2 regions of the Wukongibacter baidiensis genome follow, and region 2 is predicted to be linked to the other one. Evidence: a T-box and tRNA genes for the amino acid it is inferred to sense, from the RefSeq annotation. Region 2 holds a T-box; the other holds one or more tRNA genes.
The links. The T-box of region 2 lies ahead of argS (arginine--tRNA ligase). A T-box ahead of a tRNA ligase gene usually reads a tRNA of that ligase, here a tRNA-Arg.

Region 1: it has a tRNA-Arg gene. The T-box ahead of argS (arginine--tRNA ligase) is inferred to sense a tRNA for this amino acid. The anticodon was not compared.

What each region holds. Positions count from the first base shown of each region.
Region 1 covers NZ_CP138202.1:5,744,293-5,758,944, forward strand. The annotation lists gene R9X47_RS26110 (HAMP domain-containing sensor histidine kinase) at 1-389, shown strand, start outside; gene R9X47_RS26115 (hypothetical protein) at 377-637, shown strand; gene R9X47_RS26120 (PLP-dependent aminotransferase family protein) at 702-2,153, shown strand; gene R9X47_RS26125 (alanine racemase) at 2,407-3,543, shown strand; gene R9X47_RS26130 (hypothetical protein) at 3,652-3,825, shown strand; gene R9X47_RS26135 (hypothetical protein) at 3,889-4,248, opposite strand; gene R9X47_RS26140 (aspartyl-phosphate phosphatase Spo0E family protein) at 4,591-4,746, opposite strand; gene R9X47_RS26145 (SOS response-associated peptidase) at 5,136-5,726, shown strand; rRNA gene R9X47_RS26150 (16S ribosomal RNA) at 5,971-7,503, shown strand; rRNA gene R9X47_RS26155 (23S ribosomal RNA) at 7,662-10,720, shown strand; tRNA gene R9X47_RS26160 (tRNA-Leu) at 10,810-10,898, shown strand; tRNA gene R9X47_RS26165 (tRNA-Met) at 10,924-10,999, shown strand; tRNA gene R9X47_RS26170 (tRNA-Glu) at 11,004-11,078, shown strand; tRNA gene R9X47_RS26175 (tRNA-Asp) at 11,116-11,192, shown strand; tRNA gene R9X47_RS26180 (tRNA-Tyr) at 11,216-11,300, shown strand; tRNA gene R9X47_RS26185 (tRNA-Leu) at 11,307-11,390, shown strand; tRNA gene R9X47_RS26190 (tRNA-Arg) at 11,399-11,475, shown strand; tRNA gene R9X47_RS26195 (tRNA-Lys) at 11,481-11,556, shown strand; tRNA gene R9X47_RS26200 (tRNA-Pro) at 11,598-11,674, shown strand; tRNA gene R9X47_RS26205 (tRNA-Asp) at 11,697-11,773, shown strand; tRNA gene R9X47_RS26210 (tRNA-Phe) at 11,779-11,854, shown strand; rRNA gene rrf (5S ribosomal RNA) at 12,058-12,174, shown strand; tRNA gene R9X47_RS26220 (tRNA-Asn) at 12,181-12,255, shown strand; tRNA gene R9X47_RS26225 (tRNA-Leu) at 12,262-12,350, shown strand; tRNA gene R9X47_RS26230 (tRNA-Met) at 12,376-12,451, shown strand; tRNA gene R9X47_RS26235 (tRNA-Glu) at 12,456-12,530, shown strand; tRNA gene R9X47_RS26240 (tRNA-Val) at 12,563-12,638, shown strand; tRNA gene R9X47_RS26245 (tRNA-Asp) at 12,675-12,751, shown strand; tRNA gene R9X47_RS26250 (tRNA-Tyr) at 12,775-12,859, shown strand; tRNA gene R9X47_RS26255 (tRNA-Gly) at 12,882-12,955, shown strand; tRNA gene R9X47_RS26260 (tRNA-Arg) at 12,971-13,047, shown strand; tRNA gene R9X47_RS26265 (tRNA-Gln) at 13,059-13,134, shown strand; tRNA gene R9X47_RS26270 (tRNA-Lys) at 13,235-13,310, shown strand; tRNA gene R9X47_RS26275 (tRNA-Ser) at 13,318-13,406, shown strand; tRNA gene R9X47_RS26280 (tRNA-Ser) at 13,413-13,505, shown strand; tRNA gene R9X47_RS26285 (tRNA-Ile) at 13,512-13,588, shown strand; tRNA gene R9X47_RS26290 (tRNA-Trp) at 13,615-13,690, shown strand; tRNA gene R9X47_RS26295 (tRNA-Pro) at 13,699-13,775, shown strand; tRNA gene R9X47_RS26300 (tRNA-Ile) at 13,841-13,917, shown strand; tRNA gene R9X47_RS26305 (tRNA-Asp) at 13,959-14,035, shown strand; tRNA gene R9X47_RS26310 (tRNA-Phe) at 14,040-14,115, shown strand; gene R9X47_RS26315 (ribonuclease H-like domain-containing protein) at 14,194-14,652, opposite strand, start outside.
Region 2 covers NZ_CP138202.1:2,983,615-2,998,266, forward strand. The annotation lists gene R9X47_RS13605 (sugar phosphate isomerase/epimerase family protein) at 1-800, opposite strand, end outside; gene R9X47_RS13610 (ABC transporter permease) at 844-1,821, opposite strand; gene R9X47_RS13615 (sugar ABC transporter ATP-binding protein) at 1,812-3,314, opposite strand; gene R9X47_RS13620 (sugar ABC transporter substrate-binding protein) at 3,526-4,560, opposite strand; gene R9X47_RS13625 (LacI family DNA-binding transcriptional regulator) at 4,719-5,711, opposite strand; gene R9X47_RS13630 (ABC transporter permease) at 6,029-6,802, opposite strand; gene R9X47_RS13635 (ABC transporter ATP-binding protein) at 6,807-7,424, opposite strand; gene R9X47_RS13640 (PadR family transcriptional regulator) at 7,408-7,740, opposite strand; T-box leader at 8,018-8,331, shown strand; gene argS (arginine--tRNA ligase) at 8,394-10,160, shown strand; gene R9X47_RS13650 (winged helix-turn-helix transcriptional regulator) at 10,287-10,637, opposite strand; gene R9X47_RS13655 (permease) at 10,787-11,716, shown strand; gene R9X47_RS13660 (hypothetical protein) at 11,750-11,887, shown strand; gene R9X47_RS13665 (tRNA-uridine aminocarboxypropyltransferase) at 12,024-12,659, opposite strand; gene R9X47_RS13670 (hypothetical protein) at 12,871-13,371, opposite strand; gene R9X47_RS13675 (hypothetical protein) at 13,747-13,932, opposite strand; gene R9X47_RS13680 (valine--tRNA ligase) at 14,079-14,652, opposite strand, start outside.

The sequences.
Region 1 (14,652 bases), 2.8 Mb from region 2:
ATTACTATAGAATAAACCAAATTATTGATAATCTTATACAAAATGCTAAAAGATATGTAGATGAAAAAGGAAGAATTGTAGTTGGGGTAAATCTTAAAGATAATAAATTAGAGGTTTTTGTAAAAGATAATGGACAAGGGATTTCAAAGAAGGACTTACCATATATCTTTGAAAAGTTCTATCGAGGAGAAAAGTCTAGATCCAGAGAATACGGAGGATCAGGATTAGGACTATCCATATGTAAATATATTATTGAAGCTCACAATGGGAGCATATGGGCCAATAGTGGGGAAGGAGAAGGAACTATATTTTATTTTTCTTTACCTATAGATATAGACAATAATAAGGAGAAACTCTATCAAGGGGAGAATGCTGAATGTCAAGAATAGAGAAAAAGCTTATTAGTGGCATAAACAGAGTATATATTATAGAATACTTTATATCAATTTGCAGTTCCTATGATAATCAGGGGAATTTTAAGGGGGCTAATTGGGAAGTTGAAGTTGCTAAAGAGGAGTACAGAAAATTAGGTAGTATTGAACTTCCTAGTACACAAATCGTATTTCGTGCCAATGAAGATTTAGTTAACCAGATGGTTGATAGGTTTCGTATAAAGTTCCTGTCTGCTGGAGGTTAAAAATAGCAGCTTAGCTTAAAATAGAAATATTGAAAGGTAATAAATTCGAAAAAGAGGACGTACTATGATTAATATTGATTGGAAACCTATTAAGAATTCTTCAAAGCCTATATATAAACAAATAGTAAACTATTTTAAAAAGAAGATTAGTAGTGGTGAATGGCCAGTAGATTCTGTGATACCGACACAACGTGAGTTGGCGCAAATCTTCGAGGTAAATAGGAGCACCATTGTTTCTGCATTAGATGAGTTGAAGGCGGAGGGAATATTGGAGGGAAGAGGGAAGGGTGGAACTAAGATAGTTAGCCAATTTTTACCTTATATATCAAATATTCAACCTAACTGGCATTCATATATAGAAGAAGGAATCCATATACCAAATTTTAAGACTATAAAACAGATTAATAATTTAGAACTTCAAAATAATTATATTAGATTAAGTACAGGAGAGGCTTCACCGGATCTATTTCCAAAGGAAAAGATGGCAATAATCTTAAATGAAGTATCGAAAGATATAAAAAACCTAGGGTATGAAAGCCCTAATGGAATGCTATATCTCAGAGAACAAATCAGCAAATACTTAAAGCCTTATGGGATAAATGCTTCAACATCATCAATCCTTATTGTATCAGGTGCCCTACAGGCCATTCAATTAATTTCCATAGGATTATTACAACCTGGAGCCACAGTTTTCTTAGAAAAGCCCTCGTATATGTATTCTCTTAAGATTTTTCAATCAATGGGAATGAGAAGATGTGGTATACCTATGGATAATGAGGGAATTAAGGCTAGTTTGATTCCTGGATATAAGAAAAAGAACAGGCCTTCAATACTTTATACAATACCTAATTTTCAAAATCCATCGGGAAATGTTTTATCCCTTAATAGGCGGAAGGAACTTGTAGAGATATGCCAGAAAGAGAAGTTACCAGTTATTGAAGACGATGTTTATAGAGAACTCTGGATTGATAATCCTCCTCCAAGACCTCTAAAAAGTATGGATAATAGCGGATTAGTCCTATACGTAGGAAGCGTATCCAAAACTTTGAGCCCAGGGTTAAGGATTGGGTGGATTGTAGGACCACAGCCCGTTATTGAACGTCTTGCTGATATAAAAATGCAAACTGATTATGGATCTAGTTCTTTGTCTCAGATAACAGTAGCCAAGTGGATGGAAACAGGATTATATCAAGAACACCTAGAGTATATTAGAAAACAGTTGTATATAAGAAGGATGGTAACAATTGAAGCGTTAGAGAAATATTATTCAGATATAGCTACATGGAATGTTCCTAGTGGAGGATATTATATATGGCTTTCTTTAATAGATCCCTTAAATATGCACAGGCTTTTCGATGAAGCATGTAAAATAGGGATACTAATGTATCCAGGATATATATATGATTCAGTTCCTAATCAAAACTTAAGGATATCCTACTCATATGCTTCTATTGAAGATTTGGAAAAGGGACTATATAAGTTATCGCAGTTAATAAGAAAACTAAAACAATCATAACAAGATATTGTTGATTTGAAACAACCATAATATGATATATGGTTGTTTCTTTGATTTTTGGTTGGTTAGTTAATATTTAATATGGATGGAGATATTTAGTTATTAATTTTTTATAATAAAATAAATAACTTTACATTATGATGGCATGTCAGCTAATGAAAGATCGATTAAATAGGAATAAAGAGAAAAGGGTTTTTCATATAATTTTATGAAAGACTAACTAACCTATGGAGTTAACAAAGGGGGAAATGCCATGGTTCAAAACATTAACAGGAGTGAGCTTAGTCAAATAAGCAAAGGGAAAAGTTCTAAATATCCAGTCTTACAGATTGACTTAAAAAAAGTACATGAAAATGTAAAGTATATGGTTGATCTATGCAATTCTAACGGCATTAGTATTGCCGGTGTTGTAAAAGGATTCAACGGCCTACCTAAGGTTGTAGAACAGTTTATTGATGCAGGATGTAAATATATTGCAGACTCTAGAATGGATCAAATAGCTAGATTGAAGGAATATGGTATGAAATTACCGGCTATGCTGGTTCGGATTCCAATGTTTAGTGAAATTGAAGAACTAGTAAAGTATGTGGATATTAGCTTGAACTCTGAATTTGATACTTTATATAGAATTGAGCAAGAATGTATTTCACAAAATAAAAACCATAAAGTCATACTAATGTTTGATCTTGGAGATCTGCGTGAAGGAATTATTGATGAAGAGGAGTTTGTTGAACTAGCTTTATATGTGGAAAATTCCCTTAAAAAAGTAGAACTATATGGAATCGGCACAAACCTAGGCTGTTATGGTGCTATAAAGCCTACAGAAAAAAACCTTAGTAAACTATGTTTTTTAGCTGAAAAAATAGAGAAGAAGATCAATAGGAGACTAGATATAATTTCTGGAGGTGCAACATCATCTATTCCACTATTATTAGATGGTAAGATGCCTAAAAAAATAAACAACTTGAGAATAGGAGAAGCAATAATTTTAGCTAGAGACTTAGTTGATTATTGGGGTTATGACATGCATGGCATGAATCAAGATACATTTATCTTAAAGGCCCAGGTCGTGGAGTTAAAGGATAAACCATCCCATCCAATAGGCGAAATGTTTATTGATGCCTTTGGAAATAGACCTACTTTCACAGATAGAGGGATACGGAAAAGAGCCATACTAGCTATTGGAAAACAGGATTTTTCGTCTCATGATCAACTAGTTCCTTGCGTAAAGGGAATTGAAATTGTGGGAAGTAGCAGTGATCATCTAATAGTAGATGTTGAAGATTGCAAACAGGATATTAAGTTAGGTGATATTATAGATTTTCAGATGTTCTATCAACCTATGCTATACCTTAGTAGCTCTAGATCTGTAACAAAGACTTATCTATGAAGAAATTAATTGATAGTTTGAAAAAGAAAAAATACGCATATTTCTATTAATAAATGAATATCCTTTCCATATAGAGAAAATAGACAAGCTGTGGAAAGGGGCATAAAAATGAAAAGATTAGTTTGTAGAAAGTGCGGTAGTAGTTTTTTTAAGTTTAAGCAAGGCGATTCATCGGTTCAATGTTTCAAATGTAAAAATCCAATTATAATCAATAGTATAAGTGAAGAGGGTATCGATAAAGTGAAATATATATCCACTTCATGGAAAAATATTGCTGAATAAAGAAGTTACATAACTACTATTTTGAAAGGAATAGTGATTATGTAACTCAAGCTGTTTAAATATTTACTTAGACATTACTTCTGCTTTTAAGGTACCATCCTTTTCATATACAATAACAGTAGCTTCGTGTTCATTTTTCTTAACGGTTAACATATTGGGCTTATTGTCTAGAGTGGTTTCCCATCCATCCTCATGAAAGATTGCTTCATATTCATTTAGAAAATCATCAAATTTACTGTTTGTAACTGAGTATGTTGCTTTTGCTAATTCGCCCTCGGCTTGAGGCTCTTCAAATGTATCAAGTGTCATATTTTTATGTAATGGTAGATAGGGTAAGTTTTCACTATAAGTGATTCCTTTTCCACAAGCTGAAATGCTTAAGGCTATAGCCAGTATTAAAAACAATAAATATTTCTTTTTCATTTAAAAAACACCTCCGTTAATATAGTATTACCAGCATAATAGTATATTATAGACAAAAGAGGCGTTTTTTTGTTGTTTAGACAAAGATTATAATGAAAAGTTTGAGGAGAAAGTACAAGTAACTTCTATATTAAAGGTCTGAATAATGTAAAGTCATGCAGTGAAAATGAGAAATAGAAAATCTCCCAAAGTAAAAGAGCTATATATTATCTATAGAATCACATACTGTTTAGTCTGTGAGAAACGTTACGCTTATAGACAGAAGGGGTATAAAACCAAGAAACATCATATATAAATAAAGAAATTACATTAATATAATAATGTAATACTCCTACTTAATAATTATTGTATTATAAATTCATTATATTCATTGAGTATTGTATCGAGTTTTTGACTCGCTGCTATAACAAAGGGATCTAACAAATTCCCATTACATGCTTCAATTAAACACTCCAAGTTCCGTCTTGTTTCTTCTAATAAATTAACTTTGGTCCCCATTTTAATAACCTCCTACAAGTGTTAGTATTAATATAGTGATATTTGTAATGTAATGACAAAAAAAATAATATCATTGTTATATATTCCAGTCAATAGGAAGTTTTGTCAAAAAATGTTAAAGTGTGTTGGATTTTAGACCTAACTAGTTGTAATCCTTGATATATGGAAGATGCAACATATAGATTTTTTTATACTATATAGGAAATTATAAACCTTATAAATCTGTGGATAATTTTATAATTTCTGTTATGTAATTCAACAAAGTCTACTTTAAAAATCTTTATCAAAGGCTTTGTTCTAAAGTCTGTGTAGACTGCTATAATTGTTTATACCCCGGGAATTTAATGATAAAATAGGTATAACAATGAAAAGATGAGGAGTTGATATATATGTGTGGGAGATTCCAATTAGCGATCGAATTAGATAGGATATTAGAAAAGTATGGTGTTCTAAAAGCAAATGTAGATTTTTTGCCTCAAAAAGAAATATTTCCGACTAATAAGTCAATTATAGTAGTTAAGAATGGTATAGAAAAGGATATAAAAATGGTAAAATGGGGGTTTACAGCATCGTTTGCTAAAAGACCATTGATAAACGCCCGTAGTGAAACAGTGTCTATTAAACCAACCTTTAAAGACTCCTTTATACAGAGGCGATGTCTTGTACCAGTAAGTGGATATTTTGAATGGAAGAAAGATAGTGGCCAAAGCGTAAAATACATAATCCGCTCTGAAGATAGTATATTTTCTTTAGCAGGGATATATAAATCCTTAAATGACCGCGATGGAAGGGTGATAGAGGAATATACTATATTAACCCGTCCTGCCAACAAGAACATTAGACATATTCATGAAAGAATGCCTGTTATTATAGATAGCAAATATGAAGATGTTTGGCTAAATAAGGATGTTAGGAACATTTCACTACTCAATAATATAATGTCAGATCAAAATATAGAGCTTTTAGCTGAAAGAGTGTAGACTAATAATAACCAAAAATAACCATTTGACTTCGTATATAGTACATGGTAAGATATATCTTGTCGCTGAAAAAACAGCGGCGAAAAAAATGTCGAAAAATGTTGACAAGGTAATAAATATTTGATAGAATATATTTTGTCGCCAAAACGACAGGAAAAACTTTGGACATTGAAAACTAAACAGTGTAAGGAATTAAACCTTAGTTTGAAATAATTCAAGCTAAAAATATAATAAACGCCAGATTTTTTTTAAGAGTTTGATCCTGGCTCAGGATGAACGCTGGCGGCGTGCTTAACACATGCAAGTCGAGCGAGAAGGCTATGACTGATTCTTCGGATGAAGGAATAACTGGAAAGCGGCGGACGGGTGAGTAACGCGTGGGTAACCTGCCTTGTACAGAGGGATAGCCACTGGAAACGGTGATTAATACCTCATAAAACTATAGCGTCGCATGGCGCATTAGTCAAAACTCAGGTGGTACAAGATGGACCCGCGTCTGATTAGCTAGTTGGTGGGGTAAAGGCCTACCAAGGCGACGATCAGTAGCCGACCTGAGAGGGTGATCGGCCACACTGGAACTGAGACACGGTCCAGACTCCTACGGGAGGCAGCAGTGGGGAATATTGCACAATGGGCGAAAGCCTGATGCAGCAACGCCGCGTGAGTGAAGAAGGCTTTCGGGTCGTAAAACTCTGTCCTAAGGGAAGAATAATGACGGTACCTTAGGAGGAAGCCCCGGCTAACTACGTGCCAGCAGCCGCGGTAATACGTAGGGGGCAAGCGTTATCCGGAATCACTGGGCGTAAAGGGTGCGTAGGCGGCCAAATAAGCCAGAGGTGAAAGGCTACGGCTCAACCGTAGTAAGCCTTTGGAACTGTATGGCTTGAGTGCAGGAGAGGAGAGTGGAATTCCTAGTGTAGCGGTGAAATGCGTAGATATTAGGAGGAACACCAGTGGCGAAGGCGACTCTCTGGACTGCAACTGACGCTGAGGCACGAAAGCGTGGGGAGCGAACAGGATTAGATACCCTGGTAGTCCACGCCGTAAACGATGAGTGCTAGGTGTCGGGGGTTCACACCCTCGGTGCCGGAGTTAACGCATTAAGCACTCCGCCTGGGGAGTACGGTCGCAAGACTGAAACTCAAAGGAATTGACGGGGACCCGCACAAGTAGCGGAGCATGTGGTTTAATTCGAAGCAACGCGAAGAACCTTACCAGGACTTGACATCCCTGTGACCGGTACTTAATCGTACCTTTCCCTTCGGGGACAGAGGAGACAGGTGGTGCATGGTTGTCGTCAGCTCGTGTCGTGAGATGTTGGGTTAAGTCCCGCAACGAGCGCAACCCTTGTCTTTAGTTGCCAGCAGGTTAAGCTGGGCACTCTAGAGAGACTGCCGGTGACAAACCGGAGGAAGGTGGGGATGACGTCAAATCATCATGCCCCTTATGTTCTGGGCTACACACGTGCTACAATGGCTGGTACAACGGGAAGCGAATGAGTAATCTGGAGCGAATCCCAAAAAGCCAGTCCCAGTTCGGATTGTGGGCTGCAACTCGCCCACATGAAGTTGGAGTTACTAGTAATCGCGGATCAGAATGTCGCGGTGAATGCGTTCCCGGGTCTTGTACACACCGCCCGTCACACCATGGGAGTTGGGGGCACCCGAAGTCAGCTATCTAACTTTTTAAGAGGAAGCTGCCGAAGGTGAAATCAATGACTGGGGTGAAGTCGTAACAAGGTAGCCGTATCGGAAGGTGCGGCTGGATCACCTCCTTTCTAAGGAGAAAACCTTACACTGTTTAGTTTTGAATGTCTAAGGACATTCAAATTTTGTTCTTTGAAAACTGAACAATGGAGAGAAACAGAATTGCTATAAAAGCAATTTCACTGAGTTAATTTAACTTTTGTAAAAAGGTTTTATTGACTAATATAATGGTCAAGTTATTAAGGGCATAGGGTGAATGCCTTGGCACCAGGAGCCGACGAAGGACGTGGTAAGCTGCGATAAGTCTCGGGTAGCTGCAAGCAAGCTTTGATCCGGGAATTTCCGAATGGGGAAACCCATCTAAGTAAACCTTAGATACCTTCTGCTGAATACATAGGCAGTTGGAGGCAACCAGGGGAACTGAAACATCTAAGTACCCTGAGGAAGAGAAAGAAAAATCGATTCCCTCAGTAGCGGCGAGCGAAAGGGGAAGAGCCCAAACCTAGAGCTACGGCTTTAGGGGTTGTGGATAGAGCCATAAAGAGGAAGGTATTCTAACCGAAGAGGTCTGGAAAGGCCCACCGCAGAAGGTGAAAGTCCTGTAGGTGAAAGAAGAAGATCCTTGGCACTACTCCAGAGTACCACGAGGCACGTGAAACCTTGTGGGAAGCTGGGAGGACCACCTCCCAAGGCTAAATACTACCTGGTGACCGATAGAGGATAGTACCGTGAGGGAAAGGTGAAAAGAACCCCGGGAGGGGAGTGAAATAGAACCTGAAACCCTATGTCTACAAGCAGTGGAAGTTCTTTATATGAACGACCATGTACTTTTTGTAGAACGGGCCAACGAGTTACGGTATGCAGCAAGGTTAAGGACCTTTGGTCTGGAGCCGCAGCGAAAGCGAGTCTTAACTGGGCGAATTTAGTTGCATGCCGTAGACCCGAAACCGGGTGACCTATCCATGGGCAGGATGAAGCGAAAGTAAAATTTCGTGGAGGTCCGAACCGTTTAGCGTTGAAAAGCTATCGGATGACCTGTGGATAGCGGAGAAATTCCAATCGAACTCGGAGATAGCTGGTTCTCCCCGAAATAGCTTTAGGGCTAGCCTCAGATTTAGAGAAACGGAGGTAGAGCACTGAATGGCCTAGGGGGCTTCACCGCCTACCGAAGCCTATCAAACTCCGAATGCCGTATTCTTTTATCTGGGAGTCAGACTGCGGGTGATAAGATTCGTAGTCGAGAGGGAAACAGCCCAGACCATCAGCTAAGGTCCCTAAATACAGATTAAGTGGGAAAGGATGTGGAGCTGCTTAGACAACTAGGATGTTGGCTTAGAAGCAGCCACTCATTTAAAGAGTGCGTAATAGCTCACTAGTCGAGTGGCTCTGCGCCGAAAATTACCGGGGCTCAAATCTGTTACCGAAGCTATGGCTTGGAGTAGGATTAACAGTATCTTTATAGAAGAGTAAAATAGGGTAGTGATTTAGCCGAAAGGCATCAGCTACGCTGTTATTTAGAAAGGGCCTTCGGCCAAATTTTCTAAAGGCTCAAACCTGTGAAGCTAGTGTTAATCCTACTCCAGGGGTAGGGGAGCATTGTATATCGGCTGAAGCTGTACCGTAAGGAGCAGTGGACTTTATACAAGAGAGAATGTTGGCATAAGTAGCGAGAGGTAGGTGAGAATCCTACCCGCCGAAAACCTAAGGTTTCCTGAGGAAGGCTCGTCCGCTCAGGGTAAGTCGGGACCTAAGCCGAGGACGAAAGTCGTAGGCGATGGACAACAGGTGAAGATTCCTGTACCACCACTTTATCGTTTGAGGAATGGAGGGACGCAGGAGGATAGGCAAAGCCCACGGTTGGTTGAGTGGGTTCAAGCCCGTAGGGAGCAGAGATAGGCAAATCCGTCTTTGCAATCCTGAAAGGTGATGAGGAGCGAAAAATAAGTAGCGAACTTGCTGATTCCACACTGACAAGAAAAGCTTCTACCGAGATAAAAGGTGCCCGTACCGTAAACCGACACAGGTAGGTGAGGAGAGAATCCTAAGGCGAGCGAGATAACTACTGTTAAGGAACTCGGCAAAATGACCCCGTAACTTAGGGAGAAGGGGTGCCACGTTAGGGTGAATAGCCCGAGGTGGCCGCAGAGAATAGGCCCAAGCGACTGTTTAGCAAAAACACAGGTCTCTGCTAAATCGAAAGATGATGTATAGGGGCTGACGCCTGCCCGGTGCTGGAAGGTTAAGGGAAGTGGTTAGCGTATGCGAAGCTGTGAACCGAAGCCCCAGTAAACGGCGGCCGTAACTATAACGGTCCTAAGGTAGCGAAATTCCTTGTCGGGTAAGTTCCGACCCGCACGAAAGGCGTAACGATTTGGGCACTGTCTCAACAGTAGGCTCGGTGAAATTGTAGTACCGGTAAAGATGCCGGTTACCCGCAGCAGGACGGAAAGACCCCGTGGAGCTTTACTGTAGCTTGGCACTGGATTTTGGTATTGCATGTACAGGATAGGTGGGAGACTTAGAAGCATGGACGCCAGTTTGTGCGGAGTCGTTGTTGGGATACCACTCTTGTAATACTGAAGTTCTAACCAGAGACCGTGATCCGGTCTTGGGACACTGTCAGGTGGGCAGTTTGACTGGGGCGGTCGCCTCCCAAAAAGTAACGGAGGCGCCCAAAGGTTCCCTCAGCGCGGTTGGAAATCGCGCGAAGAGTGCAAAGGCAGAAGGGAGCTTGATTGCGAGACATACAGGTCGAGCAAGGACGAAAGTCGGGCTTAGTGATCCGGTGGTTCCGAGTGGAAGGGCCATCGCTCAACGGATAAAAGCTACCCCGGGGATAACAGGCTTATCTCCCCCAAGAGTCCACATCGACGGGGAGGTTTGGCACCTCGATGTCGGCTCGTCTCATCCTGGGGCTGTAGTAGGTCCCAAGGGTTGGGCTGTTCGCCCATTAAAGAGGCACGCGAGCTGGGTTCAGAACGTCGTGAGACAGTTCGGTCCCTATCCGCTGTGGGCGCAGGAAATTTGAGAGGAGCTGTCCTTAGTACGAGAGGACCGGGATGGACGTACCTCTGGTGCATCAGTTGTTCCGCCAGGAGCACCGCTGAGTAGCTATGTACGGAAGGGATAAGCGCTGAAGGCATCTAAGCGCGAAGCCCACCTTAAGATAAGATTTCCCATCCATTTATGGATTAAGACCCCAGAAAGACTATCTGGTTGATAGGCCTAAGGTGTAAGGGCAGTAATGTCTTTAGCTGATAGGTACTAATAGGTCGAGGACTTGACCATACTTTCCATTGTTCAGTTTTGAGAGAATAAAGTGATTTATTATCTCTAGCTTAAAATTAAAGTAATTTATTTGCTTGGAGCCAATATATGCCAGGGTGGCGGAACTGGCAGACGCACAGGACTTAAAATCCTGCGGTCCTTAAAGACCGTACCGGTTCGATTCCGGTCCCCGGCACCATCAACAAATTATATATGAATATCGACGCGGGGTGGAGCAGTTGGTAGCTCGTCGGGCTCATAACCCGGAGGTCGCAGGTTCAAGTCCTGTCCCCGCAACCATTTTGGCCCCTTGGTCAAGCGGTTAAGACACCGCCCTTTCACGGCGGTAACAGGGGTTCGAGTCCCCTAGGGGTCACCAAGTTATTTGCTGATGTGCAAATAAACTATTAAAATACGGTCCAGTAGTTCAGTTGGCTAGAACGCTAGCCTGTCACGCTAGAGGTCGAGGGTTCGAGTCCCTTCTGGATCGCCAATTTTAAAATTAGTACTTGCCTTGGAGGGATGCCCGAGTGGCTAAAGGGGGCGGACTGTAAATCCGTTGACTGAGTCTACACTGGTTCGAATCCAGTTCCCTCCACCATTATATGCGGGTATGGCGGAATTGGCAGACGCGCTAGACTTAGGATCTAGTGTCTTGTACGTGGGGGTTCAAGTCCCTCTACCCGCACCAAAATACATGTGCCCATAGCTCAGCTGGATAGAGCAACGGCCTTCTAAGCCGTGTGTCCGGGGTTCGAATCCCTGTGGGCACGCCATATATGACCCATTAGCTCAGTCGGTAGAGCACCTGACTTTTAATCAGGGTGTCCCGCGTTCGAGTCGCGGATGGGTCACCAGTTTTATTTATCTTTATGGATAGATAAGATATGTATTTAATCGGGGTGTAGCGCAGTTTGGTAGCGCATCTGGTTTGGGACCAGAGGGTCGCGGGTTCAAATCCTGCCACCCCGACCATTATTATAATCTAATAAAGTATGGTCCAGTAGTTCAGTTGGCTAGAACGCTAGCCTGTCACGCTAGAGGTCGAGGGTTCGAGTCCCTTCTGGATCGCCAAATATGCCCAGATAGCTCAGTCGGTAGAGCAGGGGACTGAAAATCCCCGTGTCGGTGGTTCGATTCCGCCTCTGGGCACCATAAGATTGCTATGTAAGTTCAATTTTGAAAGAATAAATGAGCAAAAAAACATTGACAATTTGATGAAAACATGGTATCATATATTTTGTCGCTAAGAAAAACAATAGCTGACAAGAAGAGAATAAGAAACATAAAATTCCAAATGAGATACTTTGGATTTGTTCTCAAAATAAACTTCATAAAATGTAAGAGAAGCATATATATCCGGTGACAATAGCGAAGAGGATACACCTGTTCCCATATCGAACACAGAAGTTAAGCTCTTCAGCGCTGATGGTACTTGGCGGGCAGCCGCCTGGGAGAGTAAGTCGTTGCCGGTTTGATATTCCAGAGTAGCTCAATGGTGGAGCAACCGGCTGTTAACCGGTAGGCTGTGAGTTCGAATCTCACCTCTGGAGCCAATATATGCCGGGGTGGCGGAACTGGCAGACGCACAGGACTTAAAATCCTGCGGTCCTTAAAGACCGTACCGGTTCGATTCCGGTCCCCGGCACCATCAACAAAATATATATAAATATCGACGCGGGGTGGAGCAGTTGGTAGCTCGTCGGGCTCATAACCCGGAGGTCGCAGGTTCAAGTCCTGTCCCCGCAACCATTTTGGCCCCTTGGTCAAGCGGTTAAGACACCGCCCTTTCACGGCGGTAACAGGGGTTCGAGTCCCCTAGGGGTCACCAATAATTAGCTTCTAGTAATTAGAAGCTGACTTGGGCGCATAGCTCAGCTGGGAGAGCACCTGCCTTACAAGCAGGGGGTCACAGGTTCAAGTCCTGTTGCGCCCACCAAGTTATTTGCTCATGAGCAAATAAACTTTAAAATACGGTCCAGTAGTTCAGTTGGCTAGAACGCTAGCCTGTCACGCTAGAGGTCGAGGGTTCGAGTCCCTTCTGGATCGCCAATTTTAAAATTAGTACTTGCCTTGGAGGGATGCCCGAGTGGCTAAAGGGGGCGGACTGTAAATCCGTTGACTGAGTCTACACTGGTTCGAATCCAGTTCCCTCCACCATTAAAGCAATTTCATATTATATGCGGGTGTAGCTCAGTGGTAGAGCCCCGGCCTTCCAAGCCGGTTGCGAGGGTTCGATCCCCTTCACCCGCTCCAATTTACAAAAAATATGTGCCCATAGCTCAGCTGGATAGAGCAACGGCCTTCTAAGCCGTGTGTCCGGGGTTCGAATCCCTGTGGGCACGCCATTATAAAATGTTGGGGATTAGCCAAGTCGGTAAGGCAACGGACTTTGACTCCGTCATTCACAGGTTCGAGTCCTGTATCCCCAGCCAAAGATACATAACTAACACTTAAAATTGTATTAAATTAATAAAATAATGACGTTTCTACATTTTTTATTAATTTGAATACCTTAAAGTTAGTTAGTGTTATGACCCATTAGCTCAGTCGGTAGAGCACCTGACTTTTAATCAGGGTGTCCCGCGTTCGAGTCGCGGATGGGTCACCAACAATCTGGAGGGGTGTCCGAGTGGCTTAAGGAGCTGGTCTTGAAAACCAGTGACTCCGCAAGGGGCCGTGGGTTCGAATCCCACCTCCTCCGCCAAATTATGGAGAAGTACTCAAGTAGGCTGAAGAGGACGGTTTGCTAAACCGTTAGGTCGGGTTTACCGGCGCGCGGGTTCGAATCCCGCTTTCTCCGCCATAACTTGGGCCTTTAGCTCAGTTGGTCAGAGCGTCCGGCTCATAACCGGCAGGTCCGGGGTTCGAATCCCTGAAGGCCCACCAAGTTAGCAAAATTTTATTTGTATTTTAGGGGTATAGTTCAGTTGGTAGAACGACGGTCTCCAAAACCGTATGTCGTGGGTTCAAGTCCTGCTACCCCTGCCATACATAATCGGGGTGTAGCGCAGTTTGGTAGCGCATCTGGTTTGGGACCAGAGGGTCGCGGGTTCAAATCCTGCCACCCCGACCATTTTATAACGCATAGAAAATTATAGTTTCTTTCTATAAAGTCTTTATAAGAGACTTTTTTATTATGGGCTTATAGCTCAGCTGGTTAGAGCGCACGCCTGATAAGCGTGAGGTCGGTGGTTCAAGTCCACTTAAGCCCACCAAGCAAAAATTAGTATCAAGAAGCTATGATCTAATAAAATATGGTCCAGTAGTTCAGTTGGCTAGAACGCTAGCCTGTCACGCTAGAGGTCGAGGGTTCGAGTCCCTTCTGGATCGCCATTATGCCCAGATAGCTCAGTCGGTAGAGCAGGGGACTGAAAATCCCCGTGTCGGTGGTTCGATTCCGCCTCTGGGCACCAATAAAACCTATATGCAAATGCATATAGGTTTTTTATTTTTTCATTTAACATTTCATATAAGTTAAGATGAGAAGCTTACTATAAACCTTGGCTCATATATACCTCCTTGAGTATCAACAAAGAAAACTCCTCTATAAAATTATAAATATTATGATCCTTTATCTCATTGTCAACTTTAACTAAGTACTTTAACCTTTCCTTATTACTCATTTCAGACAGGGTAGATTTTGTGTAGTGGAGCTCATTTAAATTGATAAAAGAATACAATTGACCATTTTGAGTATTAACATTTAACAAAGGGATTTTTAATCTAAACTCATTAGTATCTTTTAAAAAAATAAAATCATAGCCACGATTATAAGAGACAAAATCTTGCTTTAAAAGTCCATAAAAGTTACCAGATACTGATAAAAAATCCTTATTTGTCTTGTAATCAACCACTCTCATTTTTAGACCCTTATCAAGCAAAAATTCCTTAGGCATATAGGCAAAGACTTTATTCCTATCGATAAAGCTTAATATATTAAGTGTGGGTAA
Region 2 (14,652 bases):
GTATTGAAAAACTCTTTCCACTTTACATCCCCTGCTCCCGGTAATTTAGCTTCAACCCATCCGATGTCAAAAGGGTCCCTCTTTCCAAGCTTCTTTCCATAAATACTGTAATATCCGATATCTTGCTCTATTAATTTAGTATCCTTTGCATGTATGTGAAAAATCCTATCTTTAAACTCTTTAAGCGCTCTAATATAGTCAACCTGCAACCATACTAAATGAGATGGGTCAAAGTTAAGTCCAAAGTTATTATTTGGAAGAACGGCGAACATCTCCTTCCATAATTCTGGAGAATATGAGATTGTACCAGCTAAGCCATCCCTATCCCAACAGGGCATAGGACAGTTTTCAATCATAATTTTCACATTCCGATCTGCTGCATAGTCTAATATATCTTTAAAAACTTCTTTAAACAGTAGAAAGTTATCTTCTATGCTAAGCTGACTATTTCTACCGATAAAGGTTCCCACTAATTCAACCCTTAGCATTGAAGCAGCATCTATAACCTTTTTTAGATGATTAATGTATCTTTCTCTAATTTCTATATCCTCATGAAGATTATTATCATAGTAGGCTAGTGATGATATAGAAATATCTCTTTCATTGATATAATCTAGTATTTCAGTGGCGTACCTTTCATCAAAATTATCAACATCTATATCACATGCTGAGTAATCCCTTGTATTAATCCTTGGCCAACAGGAAACTTCGATACAGTCAAACCCATTTTCCTTTGCCCAATCAATTTTATCCCATAGGGACATATTCCCTAGGGCTCCAGTTAAGAATCCAAGTTTCATATCTCCAAACAACCCCCTTAAAATTTCTGTTGAAATCGGACTATTACTTACTGTCCTTTTTTCTTTGAAGTAATACTGCTAAAATAATTATTATCCCTTTAACTAACCCTGTTAAGAATGGAGGAATCTTAGCAGCAATTAATATTCCTTCTATCATTTGAAGCATAATTATTCCTAGGAAGGTCCCAAGGATCTTTCCTCTACCACCACTCATGGCCGTGCCGCCAATGGCAACTGCTGCAATGGCATCGAGTTCAAAGGACATCCCAGCATTAGGTGCGGTTATCGATGTAAGTCTAGAAGATAACAGGAAAGCTGAGATACCTGTCAGCAATCCAGTGATTGAAAAGCACATGATTTTTATTTTATCTATATTTATTCCCGTAAGCCTAGCGGCATTTTCATTGGAACCAACGGCATATACGTATCTTCCGAACTTGGTTTTACTCATAATTATTGCTACTGTAGCTGTAATAAGGATAAAGATTATTGCTAGATTAGGTATTTTTAAAATATTTCCAACAGCAATAATTCTAAATTTTTTATACATCTCACTGCTCACATTAAATGGCCCTCCTTGACCTAGTTGGACAATAATAGATCGATATGCGCTCATTGTTGCTAGGGTTACAATAAATGCTGCTATCTTACCCTTAGTAATTAAAAGACCATTAATCATACCTAGTGCCGTTCCAAATATAATGCAGAACAAAAGCATCAGCAAAATACTTTGAGTGCTATTGAGTACTACTACTCCTAAACCGGCAACTAGAGCAGTAGTTGATCCTACAGAAAGATCAATTTGTCCTGAGATTATAACTAATGTCATTCCTAGGGCTATGATTCCTTTAATTGCTGACTGCATAATTAAAGTAGATAAATTTGAATAAGTCAAAAAATTATCGTTAGTTATAGCTGCAATAATTACAAGACCAATAAATGAAAATATATAAGTATATTCTGCATATATTCGTTTAAATCTTACTCGTCCTCTACCCTTCTTCAGATTCTCTATACACATTTCAACCCCTCCAAATTAGATCCTGTTGCATAGTACATCACATTTACTTCTGATAACTTATCTCTACTTAATTCTGCATTGACCCTTCCCTTGTACATTACAAAACACCTATTGGCAACCTTATGTATTTCAGGAAATTCAGCACTGAATATAATAATACTTTTTCCCTCTTTGGCTAATTTGTTAATTAGTTTATAAATCTCAAACTTCGCACCTACATCAATTCCTTGGGTCGGGTTATCTAAAATATACACCTCAGCATCTATCTCCAGCCAACGAGCAATTATAACTTTTTGCTGATTTCCACCACTTAAGGATGTAATCAAATCATCTGGACTCCCTACTTTTATACCTGTGATTCTTTGGTTTTTGTTAAACCTATTTAATTCTTCACTTTTATCTATGAAAAATTTCCCATGTCCAGTCGCAAAATGGGCTATTGATAAATTATCCTTTATGCTCATATCCTTTATAATAGATCTTTCCTTCCTATTACGTGGAACCATTCCAACTCCTTGTTTCATAACATTCTTGATATTTGAGAGGTTTAACTCTTTATTGTTGAGTACCACTTTTCCACCTGTACTTTTCCGGGCTCCAAATAATACCTCCGACAGCTCTCCTCTTCCATCGCCGTGGAGTCCTGTGATGGCTATAACTTCGCCCTTGTGTAGCTTAAAGCTTATGTCAGAGAAAAATGGCTCACAGCATAGTTCATCAACCTCTAAAACCACATCCTCAGATGTTCTTTGTTCTACCCTTATCTCACTGGTGATACTTCTACCAACTAAAAGCTCCGTAGCCTTCTCTTCATTTATATCCTTTAAATCCCCCGTTTCAATGAATCTTCCATCCCTCAAAACAGTATATTTATCACATATTTCAAAGATTTCAGGCATCTTATGGGAAATATAAATAAAACTCACGCCTTCCTCCTTAAGCTTTCTCATTATCTTAAATAGATTTTCAATTTCTTTATTTGTAAGGGCCGTAGTAGGTTCATCCATAATAATTAATCTGGATTTAAATAGTAGGGATTTTGCAATTTCAACTAACTGCTTTCTTGATGTATCCAGTTCTCCAACCTCTTCCAATGGATCAATATCAATTTGCATTCTTTTAAATACCTCTATTGATTTTTCAATCATAGTTTTTTTATCGAGCATCCCAAACTTAGTTACTAATTCCTCTCCTAAAAATAGGTTTTCGAATACCTTTAAATCATTTACAACATTAAGCTCCTGATGAATAAACCTTATTCCCATAGAAGTTGCCTTTACTGTTGTCATGTTATTTACAATCTCTTCATCGAAATATATTTCTCCAGAGGTAGGCTGTATTGCACCGGCCAAGATATTCATCAAGGTTGACTTTCCAGCACCATTCTCTCCCATAAGGCCATGTATCTCTGACTTTTCAACTTCTAGAGAGACATTATTAAGTGCTGTGATGGGACCGAACTTTTTTACTATATTCTCCATATGCAATAACATATTTCGGCTTCCTTCCTAAATTAATAATATTAAATAGTTGGGGCTGTCTCATAAGGATTTCTTATGAGTACAGCCCCGGGGTGTTTCAGAATGAGTGAAGTTCAAGGTTTTGAAATTTCAACGGTTTGGCTAGTACTGACGTACGTGCCAAGTCGGTGAATATTTCAAATAACGCAGAAATTCGCCATTCTGAGCCCCCCTTTTCGATATCCTATAAACCACTCTCGTATCTAATTTTATAGATTTCAGACTTTCTAAATTCTTGCTCATTTTTAAGATCAATTTCAAGGGTATCAATTAAGTATAATCCTGAAAATTCCTCACCCTTGATTATCTTCGCGCCATATTCAACGGCATCCCTTACCATAGTAGGAGAGAAAAGGTATGTAACTTGGTCAATACCATATTCTTCTTTATAGGATTTGAAAGTATCTAAGTTTTCTCTACGTCCACCAACACCTGTAGCTAGTTTAATATCAAGCTTTGCAGGACCATTATAGCTTGTTATTGCATCTAATACTCCCAATACAACCTCATCATCATGGGTAAAAACTGCTTTTATATCCTCAATTTCCTCCACACTACTTGTTGTTAAGAATGTTTCCATTTGTTCTTGTGCCTTAGCCCTTTGCCATCCTGTACTAAATTGTTGAACTACCACTATATTTTTATCAGCAGTCTTACTAAAACCATCGGAACGTTGTTGTGGCACAGTTGAGTTATCGCCTTTAAACTCTAATATGTTCACCTTTCCCTTTGATAACTCGTCAGCAAAGTATTCATTCAAATACTTCCCAGTCTCTTCTCCGATTGTGAAATTATCACCCATTACTTCCATTGTCGGTTTGAAGTCAGTAATTAGCCTGTCATACACTACAAGAGGAATTCCTGCATCCATAACATTTTGAGCTCCAGATCTCAATTCATCACCATTATGAGGCCATAGTACAATACAATCAACCTTTTCATTGATTAAAGTATCTAATTGATTATTTTGCTCTGAGGCTTCAGCCGAAGTCAAAAACTTGTACTCAAATCCATACTTCTCTGCATACAGTTTTGTTGCAGCTTCCGCATGTTTAATACTTTCACCTAGGAAGCCATGGGTCGCATTAGGCATTACTACCCCTAAAACCTTAGTAGCTTCACCTTTACTGCTAGTATCCGCCGCTGGCTGTTCTCCCCCACATCCTGCTAGCGAAAATACTAATGCCACCGATAATATTAGCACTACTAATTTTCTCATTAAATTCCCCTCCACACCTTTGTTTTATTACAAGAGTATTATAAATCCCCTTAGGCTATTAATAATCTCCAGTTTCAGCGCGCCTTGAACTTGGAATCTCTTAACAACCTTTAATTTTGTTAATTTAATTAATACTCTGTAAGTCAAGATAGTGATTGTTATTTCATAGTAGATTCTCTAATGATCAACTCGAAGTCCATTACAGTATTATCGATATGTTTCTCTTTATTTTGTATTTTTTCTATCAGCATCCTACACGATTGACAACCTATCTCGTACATTGGCTGTGCTATAGTAGTAATAGATGGATTCATCATATTTGCAAATTGTATATTATCAAAGCCTACAATTGCGATGTCATCGGGCACTGTTAAACCGCTTTCCTTTATGGTTTTTATTGCGCCAATGGCTAATATATCAGATACTAAGAAAACAGCATCGGGTTTGTCTTCTAATTCTAGCAACTGTCTCATTGCTCTTTGTCCCGATTCAAAATCATTCTCACCATTGATTACATATTCGGCTCTATACTCTATTCCCGCTTCATCTAAAGCCTTTTCGTATCCCTCATGTCTTAATCTTGCATACATGAACTTTTTATCAGAATTAACAAGTGCAATTTTCTTTCTTCCAATGGATATTAAATGCTTTACTGCTTTATATCCTGCTGTAAAATTATCTATTGTAACATAGGGAATATCTAATTCCTCGGAAAATTCGCAGGATTGAATTATAGGATAATTTTTAGCAACATCCCTGAGTAGTTCTATATCAACCGTCGGGTCTAATGAAATTAACCCATCTGCTAATCGGTGCTTCAACATATTAAAATAAACTGTCTCCCTTTCTGGATTAGAATCAGTCTGACAAAGTAATACACTATAGCCTGATTTTCTGGCAACATCTTCTATTCCATCGATAATCAAAGTGTAAAAAGGATTTGAAATACTCGGTAAGAGGGCTAATATCATTCTACTCTCCGATCTTCTTAGATTTCTTCCTAACATATTCGGCTCATAATTTAACCTCTTAATTACTTCTTCAACCTTTATTCTTGTCTTAGTAGCAACTGAGTTACTTTTATTTAAAACTCTTGAAACCGTAGCAACCGATACTCCCGCTTCTTTTGCAACCTTTTCTATAGTAATCATGTCTACTTTCCTCCTCGAAATGTAACGGATTACATAAATCCTATATATAGTGGTGATTCCTTAACTTATAGGGGATCACCTTCATTCAATGTAATGGATTACATATTTTATAAATATAATAACGATTCCTATTTCTATACAGAATCGCTTACATTTGTAACGGATTACATTTTAATTATATCTTCCATTTTTTTCTTTGTCAATTATAAAGTACTATTTCATAAGAAGTTTTTTGTAATGGATTACATTAGATTTCAAAAGATAAGGGACTATCTCATAGATTCTACTTATGAGTATAGTCCCAGAATTTTTTATTTCTACACTATCAAAATATCGTAATCATCAAAGGCATTATGAGCAGTAAACAATATTGATAAGGTTGCGCTAAAGTATCTTGCTATTAAAATAGCCACCATTATAGCTATCTGATATTTTATTGCAGTTATCGGTATTGCACCACCTAATATCTGTCCTGTCATCATTCCAGGTAGAGCCACTAAACCCATGGTTTCTATTGATGCAATTGTAGGGTTTATCGAAGATAGCACGGCATTTTTAAAGTAAGGCGTTAGAGCCTCGATTTTATTAGCATTCAGACTCAAAGAGTACAAGTACTCATTTTTATTTTGTCTTATTCCATTATAGAAATTATTTATACATACTATATTTCCGCCTAAACTATTCCCCAGTAACATTCCGCCAATAGTTATCATATATTGAGCACTAAATAGGTTGTCTAGTCTTATAACAAAGGTGTTAAAGAACAATAGTACAACTATATTGGGAACTATAAAGGCTAAAAATAACGGAATGATAAATTTTCTTATATCAAGTTTACAGGATTTAACCGCCGAAAAGCTTGCCACAGCTATCATAAGTGCTAGGTAACAAAAGTTTATTAAAGGATTGTTAATGTCAAAAATATATTGAAGAAAAATACCAACTAAGCTAAGTTGTATCGCCATTCTGCCTATGGCATAAAATATCTTCTTCGTTATACCTAGATTTAACTTATAATTAATTATAACCATTGGTACTATTAGAAAAATCAAGCTTGCCATAGATAAGTAAGAAATTCCTGCTGCATTCATATATCTACCACTCCTCTATTTTAACGATATCATTTTTGCTCCAAATCTTATCATGGGAGATTATTAGCATCGTCTTATCCTGTTTCAAAATATAATCCACTACCTTCTCCTTCATATCCTTATCCAATCCAGAGGTAACTTCATCTAAGAGCCACACTTCTCTATCCAAGAGTATACATATGATTAAACCTAACCTCTGTCTTTCCCCTCCTGAAAGTTGCCTTACTTCTTTTTCCATAATATCTGCTGGAAGATCAAAATATTGAGTAAGACCCAGGAATTTCTCCTTAGTAATTTCTATATGTTTGTTATATTTATAGGAAAAAATCTCAAGGAGCAAATCCCAAATCTTTTTATTCATTAGATCCACATCTTGGCTTACATAACCTATATTCCTACGAAAATATGCAAGACTATTTTTTTCTAACTTCTTATTCTCAAATAGTATTTCTCCTCCGTCAAACTTCTGAAAACCTAAAAGTAACTTAAACAATGTGGATTTACCCTTACCAGAGGGAGCACTTAAAAGCACCTTTTCACCTTTACTAACCTCCATATTAAAGTTTTGAAATACTACCTTATCCTTAAAACTTAAATTTATATCCTTAAATCGAATCAACATTATCCCTCTCTTCTTCAACTTCATGTGTCAACTCAGCAGCTTTTTTTCTTGCTTCCATTAAAACCTCTTCTCCTAATTCAGTTATCTCGTAAAACTTTATTATTCTTCCATCAACATTTTTTTCCGTTTTATATAATAAACCTTCCCTTTCCATTCTGTTCAATAATGGATATAGGGTTCCAGGGCTGATCTTATACCCATGCTCCTCTAACTCTTTCATCATCCATGTGCCGTATATAGCCTCTTTTTTAGCGTGGTAAAGTATGTGTATCTGTATAAATCCTAAAAACAGCTTTCTCAATATTTTGTCTTTCATAGTTATTTCCCTCCTTTCAAGAATATCGCATATCGATATCGCGTTACGATATCATCCTATGATATTATCATATCAATAAATATATAAACTGTCAATTATAGATAAACAGCATTAACATTTAAAATAAATTGGAAAGTAAACAATGAACGCTTTTACATTTTTTCTTTTCAATTTACTATACCTTAAAGTTGTTTATCTCGCATATTTACTTTTATAGTTTGAAAACTTACCGTTGACAATTATAAAAGTTTATTATAGTATATCTGTTAATATATATTTAAATCCTGAGAAGAGAAGAGTACTTTTTATAATGTCTTTTAGCGAGTGGGGATTGGTGTGAGCCCATAAGATTGTTAAAAAGGAAGAGAGCCTCGGAGGAGTTTTTCTGAAAAAGTATATGGCAACTTTAATGTGAAAATATTCTTTGAAAGAATGTTGAAGCCTTCATTATTTTCTGCAGAATATTTTTAGTTCTAATGTTGCATATCTCAGTAAGAAAAAACGTTGCCCACGTTAAGGGTCTTAAGTGGACTTATGATTAATGAATCATAGTCAATTAGAGTGGTACCACGGATATATCCCGTCTCTTTTTTGAGGCGGTTTTTTTATTGGATTAATAATTCAGGATAATAAATATAGAAAGGGTGTTTATTTTGAAAATGATGGTTGTTGTCTTATCTGAAATTCTAAAGGAAGGTTTTAAGAAGGCTGGATATGACGAAAGGTATGGTACCGTTACGTTATCAAATCGACCAGATCTTTGTCAGTACCAGTGTAATGGAGCGTTGGCTGCTGCAAGGGAATACAAAAAAGCTCCCTTTCAGATTGCAAACGATGTAGTTAATGCTATAGATGATATCAATTGCTTTGAAGAAATTATCGTTGTTAATCCCGGATTTATAAACATAGTCTTAAAAGATGATTTTATTATAAACTACGCAAATGAAATGTATCATGATGATCATTTGGGATGCTCACAAGCCAACGAACCTAAGACTATTATAGTAGATTATGGTGGTGCTAATGTTGCGAAACCCTTACATGTTGGGCATTTGAGGGCCGCAATAATTGGTGAAAGTATAAAACGTATAAAACGCTTTAAGGGTCATAGGGTAATTGGCGATGTTCATTTAGGCGATTGGGGCCTACAGATTGGAATGGTAATCACAGAGCTTAAATCAAGAAAGCCTGAACTCCCCTACTTCGATGAGTCCTATAGTGGCGATTATCCTATAGAACCTCCATTTACTATAGATGAGCTTTCAGAAATCTATCCAACGGGAAGTAAGAACGCCAAGGAAAATCCTGAGGTTATGGAAGCAGCTAGATTAGCTACGGCGGAGTTACAGGAAGGTAGAAGGGGTTATTTTGCATTATGGCGTCACATTCTCGAAGTTTCCGTTGAAGATCTAAAGAAAAACTATGGTAAACTCAATGTAGAGTTTGATCTTTGGAAGGGTGAGAGTGATTGCCAAGCGGATATTCCGAAGGTTGTAGACCATTTGAAAAGACAAGGCCTTACAGAAACAAGCAAAGGTGCATTAATTGTACCAGTTGAAGAAGAAAGTGATAAAAAAACCATACCACCTTTTATTGTTTTAAAATCCGATGGGGCAGCACTTTACAGTACTACAGATTTAACAACTATCTACCAACGTGTAAAGGAATATGATGTTGATGAAATCATTTATGTAGTAGACAAAAGACAAGGATTGCATTTTGAGCAGGTTTTTCGATGTGCTAAAAAATCCAATATTGCTTCTGAAGATTTAAAGCTCGATTTTATTGGATTTGGCACAATGAACGGTAAGGATGGAAAGCCCTTCAAAACCCGTGAAGGTGGTATCATGAAGCTTGAGGACCTTATTGACATCCTTAGAAATAGCGTGAAAGCTAAGCTGATTAATAGCCAGTCTCAATATGATTCAGAAACTGTAGATGATATTTCCATTAAGGTTGGATTGGCTGCATTGAAGTATGGAGATCTGTCTAATCAATCCACGAAGGATTACATTTTTGATATCGATAGATTTGCAAATTTCCAAGGTAAGACTGGCCCATACATTCAATATACTATTGTAAGAATGAAGTCTATATTAAACAAGGTAGAGCCAGAGTTTTGGAAAAAATCGGGTAAAATACTATCTCCACGAAGCATCACAGAACGAGACATCCTTTTGAAATTGATAGAATTTAATAGTATGATAGAAAGCTCCTATAGTGATAATGCTCCAAGTAAAATCTGTGAATATATTTTCGAGATAAGTAATCTATTTAATCGCTTTTATCATGAGACAATCATTCTAAAGGAAGAGAATGCAGAGCAGAAAGCTTCTTGGTTAAATTTATTAAATATGAATATCAAGGTTCTTGAAAAATGCCTTTATTTATTAGGTATTGATTCTTTAGATAAGATGTAGAATGCCTCAAAACAAATGGTTCATCTCCAAAGCCAAAATATATCTGTAAGATTATATGGGTAAGTGAAAATTATAATTGCCAGAAAGAGAGTTAACAAAATAATTGTTTAACTCTCTTTTTTGATGCTATTTCTTAATATCATCTCTGTGTTCATATCCCCAAGCACACATAAAATCTAATAACGGAACCAAGGTTTTGCCTTTTTCTGTTATGCTATACTCTACCTTCGGTGGTATTACCTTATAGTCCTTTCTATGTATTAGCTCATCATTTGCTAATTCCTTTAATTGCTGACTTAACATTTTATTAGTAACTGAAGGTATAAACCTTCTGATTTCCCCATATCTTTTTATACCATTTTTTGCCAAGAACCAAAGTATTAATGGTTTCCATTTCCCTCCCATAATAGATAGTGTGAATTCTATTCCACATTCTGAAAGAGTTAGATCTTCAATTTTTTTATTATTTTTATCCATGTCAGACTCCTCCATTTCACTAGGTTCTAAATTGATAGTAATATCCAATAAGTAACTAATAACTTTAAAGTGCGTACTTTTATTTTAACCTATATTATTTATAATAAACCTGTAAACAGAAAAAATCAAATACAGAGGAGGTCATACTAATGTTTCAAGTAAACAATCTTACAGTTGCTTTAGATTTCTTTAAGCTTATTATGGGAGAACTTATTGCATTATTTATTGGAATAAGTTTTCTAGTGGCACTACTTCAAAGATATATTTCAAAGGAAACGATAAAAAATGTTTTGACAAAACCTCATAGAGGTCTTCAGAACATACTTGGAGCAGCATTAGGCGCAATAACTCCATTTTGTTCATGCTCTACAATACCGATTTTAGTTGGATTATTTAAAAGTGGAGCCCCATTTGGAGGTACTATATCCTTTTTAATTTCTTCGCCAGTTTTGAATCCGATGATTATTATTCTTTTTCTAAAATTCTTTGGATTTAAAACAACATTAATTTATGCAGCATTCACATTTGTTTTTGCAGTTATTGTAGGGTCTTTACTAGAGAGACTTGGAATGGAGAGTCAGATAAAAAATGTAGCAATCAAAGGAGGACACGATGAAGAAGTAACCTTCGATGTTATTGAAGGTTCAACTGCAGAAAGGCATAAAAAAGTCTTTAAACTTGCTTTTAAAGATACCTTTGCACTATTTATTAAAGTTCTACCATTTTTATTTATAGGAGCAGGAGTAGGCTCATTCATCTATGGATTTGTACCGGAAAGCTTCATTGCTAAAGTTGCCGGTCCAGATAATCTATTTGCAGTCCCTGTTTCAGCAATGATTGGAGTCCCGATGTATGTGCGAACTGAAACTATGATTCCAATCGCAAAGGCCCTCAATGCATCGGGTATGAGTATAGGTGCAATAATGGCCCTTATAATCGGAGGAGCTGGAGCTAGTATACCAGAAGTGACATTGCTCAATACAATTTTCAAAAGAAAAATGGTTATTGCCTTTGTTTTATCCGTCTTTTTAGTAGCCACAATTACTGGATATATGTTCAATATTTTTAACGTGATTTAGCATGAAAACTATTGATTTAAAGGAGGTGAGATAATGAGCAAAGAAAAAAAATCCATTTTAAGTAAGATATTCAAAGGATCATCTGGCTGCAATTGTGGTGTAGAAATAGTTGAGAATGAAGATAAAAAAGCAAATCCAGACAAAGAAGATGGTAAAAAACAAGATAAGTAGCTGATTTGCTTTACAAGAGGATGTATTATAAAGAACTCTATGAGTTCAGTCACAGGGTGTTTCAGAATGAGTGAAGAACGCAGCAATTCGCCATTCTGAGACGCTTCCTTCACTTTCTTACAATCTATTATCCTACCTACTCCTTCAATCTATGTCCACTTGCACTTGCTCTAAAGCTTCTTAAAAACAAATTATAAAAGGAGTCTATTGCTTGTACATTTTCAGTCTCTCCATTTATTTTTAGTACCTCCATTACCGCTTCTATTGTACACAGATCTCCTTCTCCAGCACCTTTCCTTAAAGTAAACTGGGACTTAAAGTCTGGTTCCAATGAAATAATAGGTAGTTTTTTCAGATAGTCACTTTTTCTAAATATTCTTCGAGCTTCCTTCCATGTACCATCTATTATAATAAAGGCAGGGATTTTTCCTGTGGGTTTATATTCTACTTTTCTATTTATTGATTCTTCATCCTCTGCAGGGAATATTAAATAGGGTTCATACCTTTCATCGCTTATATTCTCAATTAACTGTTTAGGCTCCTTCGTCCTTTCCCAAAGAAAAATCTCAGTTGAATCTGGATTAACTAAATTTATTAATCTTGCAGTATTTGACGGTCTATGGAACTCTCTTTTAGTTGATAGTATCCAAATCTTTGCATTAGTTTTTATCTGCGATGCTCTGTCACAAATGCAGTTTATAACTGATAAACCACACTTATTACAACTATCATATAAACTTGTTATCTGTTTTACATTGTAATTTTGATCCATGTTTCCTCCAGTAAATATCTATTTTATATTGTCTGATTTATATCTGTATATAGAGTCCCTATTATAGATAAACAACATTAACATTTAAAATAAATTTTAAAGAAAATAATGAACGCTTCTACATTTTTTCTTTGAAATTTATTAAACCTTGAAGTTGTTTATCTTTAGAATAGTTTAATATTTATAGTTTTGCTTTTTCCTGTTTCCTGATCTAGCCATTCTTCCAGCTCTCCATTTCAGAAAAATCATTTAGATAGCTTTCTAGCTCAGGAATATTAGTAATCGGTATCTTAGTTATACTTCCATTATTATCTACTAAAATGTAATCTTCGTTTTCCTCTTCTATAGCGCTCATTGTATTATTTTCCTTGGCTAATGAGTTAAAAAATTTATTAAAAAAATCTAAATCCAAGTCCTTCTTTAAAATCCTATAGTTTCTGAATCTATCACCATTCTGGTCTAGTATTCCAATATATTTATATCCCATAGTATAAATATGTAAGAATCCGCCACCCTCTGAATCAAGTATAATACGATATGATTTTAGCGTTCCAACATCAAATTCACTTTTAAACGTTCTTCTAAGTTTATAGGATTTTATATGTTCTAATAGTAAATTGATTTTCCTAATATCCTGTGTTTCAGTTTCCTTTATTTTGATACCTAAACCGCCATTATATCTTATATTTAGGTTATTATAATTAGTTTTCAAAGTATCAGTATTAATAATCTCATCAATATCTCTTGCACGAAAAGTATAGAAAATAAAAAAGACTGCAATTATTAGAACTCCTATGATAATTTTTCTATCTATACGCCATCACCCCGTAACTCTTTTCTTATAGCCTAATTATTATTTTATCATTCTATAGCTTTTACATGCAAACTATTGGAATCTAAACTCATGCTCTCTTGTTTTAAGTAAATAAAAAAGGAAACCGATTATAGAGATTTACAATTAAAGTTATGATTGTAATCTCTATATCAACAGTTTCCTTAATAAAGTTATTTTTCATGAAATTTATGTTTAGCCACGGGGTAACTACTATTTAGTTGGATAGCTACCTTCCTTAGAAGAATAAGTCTTTTATACCCTTTTGTTTCCAAATCTATTTCTATTATGCCTTCCATGACTGCTACCTTGCCCGGTGGTAAGATTTTTGTTGTTTTGCATTTCTTCATTATCTACTGCTCCAATTTCTCCAGCAAGCTCATATGCCATTTCTTTGAAGAAATTTTCCAGGTTACTTTTTCTTTTGCCTCTTCTTTTCACTAGAATCACCTCGTCTGTATTTTTTACTTGATTTCTTCCTGTATACGAGGTAAATTTTGGATTTCAAGTGCGAATTATATGTTTCAAATACTGAAAGGTGATGGAAAAAGTTAATTGATTCTTTTCCAATCTGTTTAAAAGATTTCCTAGTTAATCCTTACTAAGGTTTTACTTCCTTCCTCAATGATTATTTCCTTAGTTTTAGTACAAGCAACTAGATCTGACATGGTTTCCATCAAATGATTTATATTATTATCGGTTACTACTTCAATCTTATTTATACTTTCCTTTAATGACATATTTCTCTCAGACTTATATTTCCTTGCTTCCATTAATATTTTCTTAAGAGTTTCTCCAAAACTTAAAATATTCTCGTCAATTGTATCTGCCTGTTCCCACAATTGTTCATGAAGCGATATAGTATCCTCATAGTAAACAAAGTATGCACTAAAAATTTCTTCCGTAATGTGAGGTACATATATAGCATACAACTTTAAAATGCCTAGACATACCTTGTATAATGCATATTGTGCTGAAATACGATTTTTCTCTCCGTAGATTTCCGGTTTGTATAGTCTATCCTTTACTAACTCCAAGTAGTTGTCGCAATAATCCTTCCAAAAGAAATCATCAATAATTTGCCTTGAAATACCTATTTCATATTTATTTAGACTATCACTAGCCCTTCGCGCTGTATCATTATACTTTTCTATTATCCAT